4 regions of the Geobacillus sp. DSP4a genome follow, and region 1 is predicted to be linked to each of the others. Evidence: riboswitches for the same ligand, from Rfam matches in the RefSeq annotation. Region 1 holds a riboswitch; each other region holds the start of a gene.

What was found. Region 1 has a riboswitch for S-adenosylmethionine ahead of metK (methionine adenosyltransferase). Riboswitches for the same ligand answer to the same signal wherever they lie in the genome.
Positions count from the first base shown of each region.
Region 2: another riboswitch for S-adenosylmethionine. It lies ahead of mtnW (2,3-diketo-5-methylthiopentyl-1-phosphate enolase); the one in region 1 lies ahead of metK (methionine adenosyltransferase).
Region 3: another riboswitch for S-adenosylmethionine. It lies ahead of ETC02_RS05525 (bifunctional homocysteine S-methyltransferase/methylenetetrahydrofolate reductase); the one in region 1 lies ahead of metK (methionine adenosyltransferase).
Region 4: another riboswitch for S-adenosylmethionine. It lies ahead of mtnK (S-methyl-5-thioribose kinase); the one in region 1 lies ahead of metK (methionine adenosyltransferase).

Region 1 covers NZ_SDLD01000004.1:39,152-42,725, reverse strand. The annotation lists gene metK (methionine adenosyltransferase) at 1-995, opposite strand, end outside; SAM riboswitch class I at 1,125-1,239, opposite strand; gene pckA (phosphoenolpyruvate carboxykinase (ATP)) at 1,708-3,294, shown strand; gene ETC02_RS02650 (Rpn family recombination-promoting nuclease/putative transposase) at 3,419-3,574, opposite strand, start outside.
Region 2 covers NZ_SDLD01000021.1:38,706-42,279, reverse strand. The annotation lists gene ETC02_RS09190 (pyridoxal phosphate-dependent aminotransferase) at 1-722, shown strand, start outside; SAM riboswitch class I at 863-971, shown strand; gene mtnW (2,3-diketo-5-methylthiopentyl-1-phosphate enolase) at 1,049-2,290, shown strand; gene mtnX (2-hydroxy-3-keto-5-methylthiopentenyl-1-phosphate phosphatase) at 2,287-2,949, shown strand; gene ETC02_RS09175 (methylthioribulose 1-phosphate dehydratase) at 2,946-3,574, shown strand, end outside.
Region 3 covers NZ_SDLD01000010.1:58,840-62,413, forward strand. The annotation lists gene ETC02_RS05505 (hypothetical protein) at 1-45, opposite strand, end outside; gene ETC02_RS05510 (uberolysin/carnocyclin family circular bacteriocin) at 113-343, opposite strand; gene ETC02_RS05515 (hypothetical protein) at 407-577, opposite strand; gene ETC02_RS05520 (zinc ribbon domain-containing protein) at 873-1,295, shown strand; SAM riboswitch class I at 1,387-1,488, shown strand; gene ETC02_RS05525 (bifunctional homocysteine S-methyltransferase/methylenetetrahydrofolate reductase) at 1,558-3,405, shown strand; gene metH (methionine synthase) at 3,398-3,574, shown strand, end outside.
Region 4 covers NZ_SDLD01000021.1:43,194-46,767, forward strand. The annotation lists gene ETC02_RS09195 (carbon-nitrogen family hydrolase) at 1-454, shown strand, start outside; SAM riboswitch class I at 548-716, shown strand; gene mtnK (S-methyl-5-thioribose kinase) at 802-1,989, shown strand; gene mtnA (S-methyl-5-thioribose-1-phosphate isomerase) at 2,059-3,126, shown strand; gene ETC02_RS09210 (sugar ABC transporter substrate-binding protein) at 3,113-3,574, shown strand, end outside.

The sequences.
Region 1 (3,574 bases):
GTGCCGAACGTATCAATGGAAATCGATACCGGACGGGCGACGCCGATCGCGTAGGCGAGCTGCACTTCGCATTTGTCGGCCAGTCCTGCCGCGACGATGTTTTTCGCGACATAGCGGGCCGCATACGCTGCCGAGCGGTCGACTTTCGTCGGATCTTTGCCCGAGAACGCGCCGCCGCCATGGCGGGCGTAGCCGCCGTACGTATCGACGATGATTTTGCGCCCCGTCAACCCAGCATCCCCTTGCGGACCGCCGATGACAAACCGTCCTGTCGGGTTGATGAAATAGTTCGTGTTCTCATCAAGCAGCTCGGCCGGCACGACCGGTTTGATGACCTGCTCTTTAATGTCGCGCTCGATTTGCTCTTGCGTAATTTCCGGATGGTGCTGCGCGGACACGACGATCGTATCGACGCGCACCGGTTTGCCGTTTTCATCGTATTCGATCGTCACTTGCGTTTTCCCGTCCGGCCGCAAGTACGGCAAGACGTCCGTTTTACGCACTTCCGCCAATCGACGCGCCAAGCGGTGCGCAAGCGAAATCGGCAGCGGCATCAATTCTTCCGTCTCATTGCAGGCGAACCCAAACATCAATCCTTGGTCGCCGGCGCCGATCGCTTCAATTTCCTCGTCAGTCATCTGACCTTCGCGCGCCTCAAGCGCCCGGTCCACTCCCATCGCAATGTCCGGCGACTGTTCGTCAATCGACGTCAACACCGCGCACGTATCAGCGTCAAACCCGTATTTGGCGCGCGTGTAGCCGATCTCCCGGACCGTATCGCGGACGATGCGCGGAATGTCCACGTACGTTGATGTTGTGATTTCCCCACTCACGAGCACCAGCCCGGTCGTCACGCTCGTTTCGCAGGCGACGCGGGCGTTCGGATCTTTTTCCAAAATGGCATCCAAAATGGCATCAGAAATTTGGTCGCAAATTTTATCCGGATGTCCTTCCGTCACAGACTCTGACGTAAACAAGCGGCGTTTGGCTGACATTCGGTTTGTTTCCTCCTCTTAACATAATGTGGCGACACGGAACTCATTTCCCTTTTTCCCTTCGCAATATAAAAAACCTTTCCTGTAACGGCTGAGGAAAGGTCATGGCAATCGTATTGCTTCCTTTCACTCTTATCGTTCAAGGACTGCGCCTTGCCACAGGTTAGCACCATTTCACACATGTCCAGTTGTGACGGTTGCTGGGCTTCATCGGGCCTGTCCCTCCACCGGCTCGGGATAAGAGTATCCGTTCAATGAATTATCTTATCGCAATTGAAGGAACAAAGTCAACCGCAGAAGTGAATTTTTTATCATCCCGCTTCCGCGCACGAACCCAAGCAAAGGAGGAATGAGCGCCTTTCCCTTGCCTCCATAAAACAAAGGGAAGCTAAACGCAGCCCCTTTCTTTTGTATAGGAGGGGAGCGCGTCTATATAAACGTGCCGCTTCCGGCTGCATGCTTGAACAAGACGAGGCGGATTTGGCAAACGTATTGCCGATTTGGGTCATCACTGCCTGCTTCCTTAATAGCAAGACAGTAAGACAACCCGGGAACGGCCGCCTCCCGCTTGAAGCACAGGCGGGAGAGCGTGCAAAATCTGAAAAATAGGCAAAATAAGTTCAAAAAAACCCACACAATTAGTATGGACTATTAATAAAAATGTGTTATACTATTTTCAAGAGTGATTACAAAAAGAAGGCAGGTTGTGAACATGGGGATCGCAAACATGACAAATAAGCTGGATGTATTGCTGCAAAAACCGTACGTGCATCATCAACTGTCCGTCGCCGAGCTCGTCGAGAAAGTCCTGCGGCGGAACGAAGGACGGCTGACGCACACCGGAGCCGTCGCGGTGACAACCGGCAAGTACACAGGGCGGTCGCCGAAAGACAAATACATCGTCGAAGAACCGTCCACGAAGCAAACGATCGACTGGGGAACGGTCAACCAGCCGATGTCTCCGGAAACGTTTGAGAAACTGTACGACAAAGTGCTCGATTATTTAATGAAACAAGATGAACTGTTCGTCTTTAAAGGCTTTGCCGGCGCCGATCCGAAATACCGGCTGCCGATTCAAGTCGTCAACGAATTCGCCTGGCACAACTTGTTCGTCCATCAGCTGTTCATCCGCCCGAGCGCCGAGGAGCTCGCCGCGCACGAGCCGCAATTCACCGTCATTTGCGCGCCGAACTTTAAAGCCGACCCGAAGGTGGACGGGACGCGCTCGGAAGCGTTCATCATCATCTCGTTTGAACGGCGCACCGTGTTGATCGGCGGCACCGAGTATGCCGGCGAAATGAAAAAATCGATTTTCTCGGTCATGAACTATGTGCTGCCGGAACAAGGCATCCTGCCGATGCACTGCTCGGCCAACGTCGGGCAGGAAGGCGACGTCGCCCTCTTTTTCGGCTTGTCGGGAACGGGAAAAACGACGCTCTCGACCGACCCGAACCGCCGCTTGATCGGCGATGACGAACACGGTTGGTCAAGCCGCGGCATTTTCAACATCGAAGGCGGCTGCTATGCGAAATGCATCAACCTATCGCGCGAGAAAGAGCCGCAAATTTTTGACGCCATCGGCTTCGGCGCGGTGCTCGAAAACGTCGTTCTCGACGACGCGACGCGGGTGCCGAATTACGACGACGGCACGCTGACGGAAAACACACGCGCCGCCTACCCGCTTCAGGCGATCCAAAACATCATCGACCCGAGCGTCGCCGGCCATCCGTCCACGATCGTGTTTTTGACAGCCGATGCGTTCGGCGTCCTGCCGCCGATCAGCAAGCTGACGCGCGAACAGGCGATGTACCATTTCTTAAGCGGCTACACAAGCAAGCTCGCCGGCACCGAACGCGGCGTCACCGAACCGGAAGCAACGTTCTCAACGTGCTTCGGCGCACCGTTTTTGCCGCGCCCGGCCGTCGAATACGCGGAAATGCTCGGGCAAAAAATCGCCGAACACAACGTCCGCGTCTTTTTGGTCAACACCGGCTGGACAGGGGGACCGTACGGCGTCGGCAGCCGCATGAAGCTCGCCTACACCCGGGCGATGGTGCAAGCCGCCGTCGAAGGGGAGCTCGACAACGTCGAAACGGTCAAAGATCCGATTTTCGACCTCGCCATCCCGACCCGCGTCCCGGGCGTGCCGGATGACGTCCTGCAGCCGCAAAACACATGGGCCGACAAACAAGCATACGAACAAAAAGCAAAAGAGCTAGCGCAAAAATTCCGCGCCAACTTCCAAAAATTCGCCCACATCGATCCGTCCATCGAAAAACTCGGCGGACCGCTCGTTTAACAAGAACCCAGCCGGACAGGGAACCGTTCCCTGTCCGGCTGTTTTTTCGAACGCATAAAATGATTGTCGTCGATCCCCCGGGATTTTTGCACGATTGGAGGTCGACGACAATGCGAAGGCGGGTTTACTTCTTCAGCTGTTCAATCTTTTCCGCCGGCAGCCCGGTCAGCTCGTGGATCGTGTCGACATCGTACCCTTTCGCCAACATTTTCTTCGCGATGTCGATTTTCCCTTCCTCGATCCCTTTTTGACGTCCCTGTTCAATCCCTTGCTTCATCCC
Region 2 (3,574 bases), on a different contig from region 1:
AGAATGGGTTTCTGCCGGATTATTCGGCCATTCCCAGGGCGGCGGCCGACCGGGCGAAACTGATGTTTTTAAACTATCCGAACAACCCGACCGGCGCGACGGCGACGAAGGAGTTTTTTGCTGAAACGGTGGCGTTTGCGGAAAAGTACGGCATAGCCGTTGTGCACGATTTTGCCTATGGCGCGATCGGCTTTGACGGCCAAAAGCCGGTCAGCTTTCTAGAAGTGGACGGGGCGAAAGACATTGGCGTTGAAATCTACACGTTCTCGAAAACGTACAATATGGCCGGCTGGCGCGTGGCGTTCGCTGTCGGCAATGAGCGGATCATCCGTGCCATTGAGTTGTTGCAAGATCATTTGTACGTCAGCTTGTTCGGCGCCGTCCAAGAAGCGGCGGCAGCTGCGCTCCTCGGCCCGCAAGACTGCGTCGCGGAGCTCGTTGCCTTGTACGAGGCGCGCCGCAATACGTTTATTCATGCTTTGCGCGCGATCGGCTGGGAAGCGCCGGCGCCGTCTGGATCATTTTTCGCCTGGCTTCCGTTGCCAAAAGGCGCATCATCCGCCGAATTTGCCGATCTGTTGCTTGAGCGGGCGCACGTCGCCGTCGCCCCAGGCATCGGTTTTGGAAAACACGGCGAAGGGTATGTGCGCGTTGGATTGTTGACCGATGAAGCGCGGCTTCGCGAAGCGGCGGAGCGGATCGGCCGGCTCGGATTGTTTTGAAAAAAAGAGCGGCAATGAACCGTTGACGGGACAACGTTGACCAGGCTGTTTTGAAAAAAATGATTGACAACGGCGGCAAAGGCTGTCATAATTCAAAGTAAATTTGCCAATCGTTTGACAAGTGCATAAACGAGCAGGCTTTCTTATCAAGAGCAGGCGGAGGGACGAGCCCAATGAAGCCCGGCAACCGGCTTGGCGCACGCTAAGCACGGTGCTAATTCTTGCAGCGGAAACGCTGGGAGATAAGAAGAGCGCCATGAATGAATGACGCCTCTTCTTAGGAAGGGGCTTTTTTATTTCGCCATATATTGAAAGAGGGATGGACGATGAGTGCAGTCATTGCGACGTATTTGCTTCATGATGAACACGATATTCGCCAAAAGGCGGAAGGAATCGCGCTCGGCTTGACAGTCGGCACATGGACCGACTTGCCGCAGCTAGAGCAAGACCAGCTTCGCAAGCATAAAGGGGAAGTCGTTGCGATCGAAGAGCTTGGCGAGAGCGAGCGGGTAAACGCCTATTTCGGCAAGCGGTTGAAGCGGGCAATCGTCAAAATCGCTTACCCGACCGTCAACTTCAGCGCCGATTTGCCAGCATTGTTGGTGACGACGTTCGGCAAGCTGTCGCTTGACGGGGAAGTGCGGTTGCTTGATTTGGCATTTCCGGAAGAATGGAAGCGGCAGTTTCCGGGGCCGCGCTTTGGCATCGCCGGCATTCGCGAAAAGGTCGGAGTGTACGACCGCCCGCTGTTGATGAGCATTTTCAAAGGCATCGTCGGCCGCGATTTGGCGTATTTGACATCAGAGTTGAAAAAGCAAGCGCTTGGCGGCGTTGACTTGGTCAAAGATGACGAAATTTTGTTTGACAGCGATCGTCTGCCATTTGCGAAGCGCATTACAGAAGGCAAAGCGGCGCTCGAAGAGGTGTACGAACAAACAGGCAAGCGGACGCTGTATGCCGTCAACTTGACCGGCAAAACGTTTGAACTGAAAGAAAAAGCGAAACGGGCGGCTGAGCTTGGCGCCGATGTGCTGTTGTTCAACGTGTTCGCCTATGGATTGGACGTCCTGCAAGGGTTGCGGGAAGATGAAGAGATTTCCGTTCCGATCATGGCCCACCCGGCGTTCAGCGGCGCGATCACGCCGTCGGAGTTTTACGGCGTCGCCCCGTCGCTCTTGCTTGGAAAGCTTTTGCGGCTTGCCGGCGCCGACTTTGTTCTGTTCCCGTCGCCGTACGGCAGCGTCGCCTTGGAGCGCGAGCAGGCGCTTGGCATCGCCCGGGCGCTGACCGATGAACAAGAGCCGTTTGCCCGGGCGTTTCCAGTGCCATCGGCCGGCATCCATCCGGGCTTGGTGCCGCTCCTTGTCCGCGATTTTGGCCTTGACAGCGTCGTCAACGCCGGCGGCGGCATCCACGGCCACCCGGACGGGGCGATCGGCGGCGGAAAGGCGTTTCGCGCCGCCATCGACGCAGCGCTGGTCGGCCGTCCGCTTCGTGAAGCGGCGAAAGACAACGAGGCGCTGCAAAAGGCGATCGACCGCTGGGGCGCTATTGAGGTGGAAGCATGACGAAACAACTCGTTCTTTTTTGCGATTTTGACGGCACGATCACGGAAAACGACAACATCATCGCGATTATGAAACAGTTCGCCCCGCCGGAGTGGGAGGCGCTAAAGGACGACATTCTCGCCCAGCGCATCTCCGTTCAGGAAGGCGTCGGAAAAATGTTTTCGCTTCTTCCGTCAGCGCTGAAAGGGGAGATTGTTGACTTTTTGCTTAGCACCGCCCGCTTGCGCGAAGGGTTCCGCGAGTTTGTCGCATGGACAAAAGAGCAAAGCATCCCGCTCTATATCGTGAGCGGCGGCATCGACTTTTTCGTCTATCCGCTGCTTGAAGGGCTCATTGAACCGGAGCGGATTTTTTGCAACGGCTCCGATTTCAGCGGTGAGACGATCCGCATCACATGGCCGCATGCATGTGACAGCCGGTGCCAAAACGGCTGCGGCTGCTGCAAGCCGTCGCTATTGCGCAGGCTTGCCCGCCCGGACGGGTATCACGTCGTCATCGGCGATTCGATCACCGACTTGGCGGTGGCCAGGCAAGCCGACTATGTGCTGGCGCGCGATTTTCTGCTTGAAAAATGTCAAGAGCTTGACCTGCCGCACGCGCCATTTGCGACGTTTTTTGACGTGATGGATGCGTTGCAGCGAATGGAGGTGATCGTATGAGCATCGTCGTGAAAAAGTGGAACGAGCTTGCGGAAGTGAAAGCCGAGCTCGCCGCCCGCGATTGGTTTTTCGCAACAAGCGGCAATTTGTCGATCAAAGTGACGGACGACCCGTTGACGTTTTTGGTGACAGCGAGCGGCAAGGATAAGCGGAAGCAAACGGATGAGGACTTCTTGCTCGTTGACGCTGCCGGCCGACCAGCGGAGAAAACACATTTAAAGCCATCAGCGGAGACGCTGCTGCATGTGGAAATTTACAACCGCACAAACGCCGGTTGCGTCTTGCACGTTCATACCGTGGACAACAATTTGATTTCTGAACTGTATGCGTCAAACGGGGAAGCAGTCTTTTCCGGCCAGGAAATCATCAAGGCGTTTGGCATTTGGGAAGAAAACGCCGCAGTGCGCATCCCGATCATTAACAATGACGCCGACATCCCGACGCTGGCTCGGGAGTTTGCGAACCATGTTCATGGCGACGCCGGCGCCGTGTTGATCCACAACCACGGCATTACCGTCTGGGGACGAACGGCGTTTGAAGCGAAAAAACATTTGGAAGCGTGGGAGTTTTTGTTCAGCTGGCAGGTGAAGCGGCTGCTTTTGCAACGGGCCGGCCTGCCGGTTGG
Region 3 (3,574 bases), on a different contig from region 1:
ACTGCTTCGTTGTCGTTGTTGATATAACAGCCATACGAGTTTCATTTCTCTTCCCCCACATTGATTTACTCATTAGGAACGGCAGGGAGTTTTTCCCCTGCCGTTTTGCCTTTTACCATGCAATCGCTGCTGCTTTTCCTCGTTCCGCCACTATTTTTTTCACCGTCGCGACAAAAGCTGACCACCCAATTTCCAAAATGGCGTCGACTCCACCTGACAAAATAGCGGTGATCCCAAGAATAATAGAAATGAGAGTGGAGCCGGTCAACACAATCGAAACAACCGTCGTCGCGATTGTCTGTGACACGCCGAGCGTCCCGGCAACAAGCGCCAGCAAACTCATAACCTATCGCCTCCTTCCAGTAAATGATAATCGATCAAAACTTTTTTCAAAAACATTCTGTGTCTATCTCATCCTTCGCACTAAACGAGAATAAACCCTGCCGTAAAGCAGCACCAATACAATAAATCCTATTTTGATGGGCATGCTGGCCGCTTTTAGGCGAAAAGCAACTCCAATCAACACAACAAGCGGCAGGCTAATCAGAATAAAATACGGCCACGACCATTGTTTCACCCACTTCACTCCTGTCTGCGATGCGGTTTCTAGTAAATTCCTTGTTAATATCATCTATTTTAATCATACACCTTGACTCTAAAAAAAAAGAGAAATCGTTCAACAATTTTATCTTTTTTACATATTTCGACATATTTCGTACTATTGACATGAAACAGAGATGCTTTTAAGAGATTAGTACAAGGTAAGGGAGGAGATACAATGATTCTTTTTTATTACGTCATCCCATGTTTCCTACATCATCATATGGTATAATAATCCCAACCAACATGAAACGAATGGAGAAGGAATCCACTTGAAAAGCATCAAACCCGGCCGCGGCCCGTCGATGCAAGGGCTGTTCGGCAGCATCGCCGCTGTGTTGTTCGGCATCTTTTGGATGGTGATGACCTTCTCCATCACCGCGGACTCGCCGTTTCCCGCCGCCCGCTTTTTTCCGTTTTTCGGCCTTGTCGTCATCGCCATCGGTGTATTTCAAGCAATTTACCATTACAAAAATGCGACGGGAAAACAACGCATGTCCTTATTGGACATTGTCGTCAGCGAGAAAGAGCCCGACCCACTGAACGTCCGATTTGGAGGCGAAGAGAAAACAAACAAGTATTGCCCATACTGCGGAGAACATGTGCAGCGTGATTTTCAGTTTTGCCCCCGATGCGGGAAAGCGCGAGCCCTTGACGCGAGCCGCTCTTTTTATCTGAATCTCTTTAACTTTTGAAATTTCCTTCTTCACCGTATTGAATAATTTCAAAAAATACATTAAATTATATAGTAATAGTCAAGACGAAATAAACAACCGCATACGGACATTCTTATCAAGAGAGGGGGAGGGACTGGCCCGGTGAACCCTCAGCAACCTGGCCGCGGCCAAGGTGCTAAATCCAGACAGGCAACAGCCTGGAAGATAAGAAGAAGCGAACGAAAAGTCTTCTTCTTAGAAGGCTTTTTTCTTTTACTACAACGAAATGGGGGAATCAAACGTGGGGCTGCTCGATGAGTTGAAACAACGCATTCTCATCGCCGACGGAGCGATGGGGACGCTGTTATATTCGCATGGCGTCGACCGTTGTTTTGAAGAATTGAATCTATCGAATCCAGACGAAATCATTCATATTCATGAAGCGTATATCGCGGCGGGCGCCGATGTCATTCAGACGAATACATACGGCGCCAACTATGTGAAACTCGCGCGCTACGGCTTGCAAGACGAGGTGCCGGCGATCAATCGGGCCGCTGTAAGACTGGCGAAGCAAGCAGCCAATGGGGGGGCGTACGTGCTCGGAACGATCGGAGGGCTGCGCACGTTAAACAAAAGTGTCGTACCGCTTGACGAAGTGAAGCGGACGTTTCGCGAGCAGCTGTTTGTGCTGCTTGCCGAAGGGGTTGATGGTGTGCTGCTGGAGACGTATTACGATTTGGAAGAGTTGGAGACGGTGCTTGCCATCGCGCGCAAAGAGACGGACTTGCCGATTATCGCCCATGTGTCGCTCCATGAAGTCGGCGTTTTGCAAGACGGCACGCCGCTCGCGGACGCCCTTAGCCGCCTGGAGGCGCTCGGGGCCGATGTTGTCGGGCTCAACTGCCGGCTTGGTCCGCACTATATGATTCAGTCGCTTGAGGAAGTGCCCCTGCCCAATCGCGCATTTTTGTCGGCGTATCCGAACGCGAGCCTCCCGGATTACCGCGACGGCCGGCTTGTCTATGAAACGAACGCGGAATATTTTGAAGAGGCGGCCAAAGCGTTCCGCGATCAAGGGGTGCGCTTGATCGGCGGGTGCTGCGGCACGACGCCGAAACATATTGAGGCAATGGCAAAGGCGCTCGCCGACCGGACGCCGGTGACGGAAAAAACGGTGAAGCGGCGCACGGCATCTGTATCGGTGCAAGCCGATCGGCCCGCGCCGACTCCGCTTCCCGAGCTCGCCCGCACGCGCCGCTCGGTCATTGTCGAACTCGATCCGCCGAAGCAACTCGGCATTGACAAGTTTCTCGCTGGGGCGAAAGCGCTCCATGACGCTGGCATCGACGCGCTGACGTTAGCTGACAACTCACTTGCCACGCCGCGCATCAGCAACGCCGCCGTCGCCACGATCGTGAAAGAGCGGCTCGGCGTCCGCCCGCTCGTGCATATTACGTGCCGCGACCGCAACTTGATCGGCCTGCAGTCGCATTTGATGGGGTTGCATACGCTCGGCATCACCGACGTGCTCGCTATTACCGGCGACCCGTCGAAAATCGGCGATTTCCCGGGAGCGACGTCCGTGTATGATGTGTCGTCATTCGATCTCATCCGCCTAATCAGCCAATTCAACGAGGGATTATCGTACTCGGGCAAACCGCTCGGGCAAAAAACGAACTTCTCGATCGGTGCGGCCTTCAATCCGAACGTCCGCCATTTGGATAAAGCGGTCGAGCGAATGGAGAAAAAAATTCAATGCGGCGCCCACTATTTCTTGACCCAGCCGGTTTACTCGGAAGAAAAAATCGTGCAAATATACGAAACAACGAAACATCTCGCCACGCCGATCTACATCGGCATTATGCCGCTGGTAAGCGCGCGCAACGCCGAGTTTTTGCACCATGAAGTGCCGGGGATCACCCTGTCGGACGAGATTCGCGCCCGCATGGCCGCCTGCGGCAGCGACCCAGTAGAAGCGGCGCGCGAAGGAATTGCCATCGCCAAATCGCTCATTGACGCGGCGTTTGATTTGTTTAACGGCATTTATTTGATCACGCCGTTTTTGCGCTATGACATGACGGTCGAGCTCGTCCGCTACATCCATGAAAAAGAAGCGGCCGCCAAAGAAAGGAAGGTTGTTCATGGCTAACATCACCTTAGAACAGCAGCTGCAGCGAAAAATTCTCGTCATTGACGGCGCGATGGGGACGATGATCCAAAGCGCCAACCTATCAGCCGCCGATTTTGGCGGCGAGGCGTATGAAGGGTGCAACGAATATTTGACCCTCACCGCCCCGCCTGTCATCCGCCGCATTCAC
Region 4 (3,574 bases), on a different contig from region 1:
ACATTTGTATTTGCAGCCGGGAAACGAGCCAGGCTTGTTCTCGCTTGACGGGCTGCCGTGCGCTGGGGTCATTTGCTATGACATCCGATTTCCGGAGTGGATTCGCGCCCATGCGTTGGCCGGAGCGGAAGTGCTGTTTGTCGTCGCCGAATGGCCGCTTCCCCGCCTTCACCATTGGCGGACGCTCCTGATGGCGCGGGCGATTGAAAACCAATGCTATGTCGTCGCTTGCAACCGGGCCGGACGCGACCCGAACAACGTCTTCGCCGGCCATTCGCTCATCATCGACCCATGGGGCGAAATTATCGCCGAGGCGGACGAGAAGCCGGGCATTCTCTCGGCCGACATCGATCCCTCGCTCGTTGCGGACGTCCGCGCACGCATCCCGGTGTTTGCCGACCGCCGGCCGCACGATTATGAAGAGGCGGCAAAAAAATTTTTCAAAACGTATTGACAATCCGCCAGCCCAACCTGTATCATTCGAATCAAGCAACCAAACGATTGTTAACATCGTGAAAATTGCAAAAACTTAATAGCTAGATCGGTACTCTTATCAAGAGTTGGCTGAGGGAATTGGCCCAATGAAGCCCAGCAACCGACCGTAATGCTATCGTGAGATAGGGCGCACGCCAAAGGCGGCGCCGGAAGCGAACCGCTTCCGCAGGGCACGGTGCTAAGTCCAACAGAAAGACCGATGTCTTTCTGAAAGATAAGAGGCGCGAAGACGATGCATCTTCAAGCCTCTTTCCGTATGCGAAAGAGGCTTTTTCATTTGCCAAAACCTAAAGGGGGAACGTGAAAATGACGATTGTCCAATCCACTGTTTACGAACCGCTCACCGAACAAAAAGCGACCGCCCTCGCCGTCCGCCTCGGCCTATTCCGAGACGGGGCGCCGCTTGTGTGCCGCGAAATCGGCGACGGAAACTTAAACTTAGTCTTTCATATCGTCGATCAGGAAACGAAGCAAGGCGTCATCATCAAACAGGCGCTCCCGTACGCGAAAGTCGTCGGCGAAAGCTGGCCGCTCACGTTAAAGCGCGCGGTTATTGAAAGCAACGCGTTGCGCACGTTTGCCAGCTATGTACCGCAATACGTGCCGAACGTCTACTATTCTGACGAATCGCTTGCCATTACCGTGATGGAAGACTTGTCCCGTCTGCAAATCGCCCGCAAAGGGTTGATCGAAGGGAAAACATTCCCGCTTTTGTCCCGGCATATCGGCGAATTTATCGCCAAAACAGCGTTTTACACATCCGATTTCGGCATGAACCAGCAAGAGAAAAAGAAATTGGCGCAAAGCTTCGTCAATCCGGAACTGTGCAAAATCACCGAAGATCTCGTCTTCACCGATCCATTTTTCGACCATGACACGAACAACTTCGAAGGCGAGCTGCGGCCGGACGTCGAAACGCTTTGGAATGACGACCGCCTCCGTTTGGAAGCGGCGAAGTTGAAGCGCAAGTTTTTAACCGAAGCCGATGTGCTTCTGCATGGCGATTTGCATACCGGCAGCATTTTCGCAAGCACCGACGAAACGAAAGTAATCGACCCGGAATTCGCCTTTTACGGCCCGATCGGCTTTGACCTTGGGCAATTTTTCGCCAACTTGCTGTTAAATGCGTTGTCCCGCCCTGACGTTGAGCGCCAACCGCTCTTTGATCACATCGACCGGACCTGGGACGTCTTTGCGTCCATATTCTCGGAGCTTTGGCGCACCAAAAGCATCGAGACGTACGCCGCAACACCGGGCTTGCTTGACGAAGTGCTCCGGCATGCGTTCATCGATGCTGTCGGCTTTGCCGGCTGCGAAGTCATCCGCCGGACGATCGGCCTCGCCCATGTGGCCGACCTTGACGGCATCGAGCAGAAAGAAGCCCGCCTTGCCGCCAAACGACACGCGCTCCGCCTCGGCCGCCGCCTAATTGTCGAGCGCAACGAGCTGACCGGAACGGACGGCTTCCGCCGAGTGTTTGCAGAAACCGAATAGTAACACGGCGACGACCGGCCCAGTGCCGGCCCGGATCAACGGAAAATGTGAAAAGAAAGGAAGACGACGATGGACACCTTTGCCATCCCGCGCTCTGTCGAGTGGCGCGAGACGCATATCACGATTTTAAACCAACAAAAATTGCCATTAGCAACAGAATATATCGACCTGCATACGCTTGAAGACGTGTACGATGCGATCGCCTCGCTGAAAGTGCGCGGAGCGCCGGCGATCGGCATCACCGCCGCTTATGGTCTGGCGCTCGCCGCCTCGCATTATAAAGCGGAAACGGTCCACGAGTTCCATAGCCGCCTAAAGCAAGACCGCGATTATTTGGCAAGCGCCCGCCCGACGGCCGTCAATTTGGTTTGGGCGCTTGACCGGCTCACTGCCGCCGCCAAAGACGCCGCCTCGGTCAACGAAGCGAAAACGGCGCTTATTCACGAGGCGATCCGCATCCAAATCGAGGACGAAGATGTCTGCCGCCGCATCGGCGAACATGCGTTATCGCTTTTTCGCCCAGGCGACCGGGTGATGACGATTTGCAACGCCGGCTCGATCGCCACCGCCCGCTACGGCACGGCGCTCGCCCCGTTTTATTTGGCGAAAGAGAAAGGGATCGAGTTATCCGTGTACGCCCTTGAGACGCGCCCCGTTTTGCAAGGAGCGCGTCTGACCGCCTGGGAGCTGATGCAAGCAGGCGTCGACGTCACGCTTATTACGGACAACATGGCGGCGCAAACGATCAAAGCGAAAGGGATTCGCGCCATTATCGTCGGAGCCGACCGGATCGCACAAAACGGCGATACAGCGAACAAAATCGGCACGTTCGGCCTCGCCTTGCTCGCCAAATCGTTTGGCATTCCGTTTTACGTCGCCGCACCGTTGTCCACCATCGATTTGGCGACAAAGACAGGGGCAGACATCCCGATTGAAGAGCGCCATCCGGATGAAGTGACCCATCTGGCCGGCGTGCGCGTCGCCCCGGAAGGCGTCAACGTGTATAACCCGGCGTTTGACGTGACGCCAAACGAACTGATTACCGCGATCATTACCGAAAAAGGCATCGTCCGCGGCAGCTACAGCGCGGCACTGCCAGCGTTATTTGCAAAGGAGGAGCAGCATGAAACGATTTAAGGCCTTATCGTTCCTTTCTCTTCTTTTCTTTGCCGTGTTCTCCGTCTTGGCCGGCTGCACGAACGAGCAAGACGCCGTGAGCTCTAAGCCGGCCAGCGAAACGAAGCAAACGGCCATCCAAGGCGACACCGTCTCATCCAACAACCAAACCGCATCGAGCAGCGAACAGGCGGCCATCCCGGAGAAGCTGAAAAAACCGGTGAAGATCGCCGCCATTATGCAAATGTCCATCGGCACGTTCTCGTCGCAATACATCGCCGGCGTCAAAGAACAAGTGCAAAAGTTCGGCGGCGAAGTGCAAATTTACAACGCCGACAACGACTTGACGAAAATGGCCTCATACGTAGAAACGGCCATCACGCAAAACGTTGATGCCATTCTGCTTGATCACGGCCGCGCTGATGCGCTCGAAGGCCCGGTGAAAAAAGCGGTTGAAAAAGGCATCCCG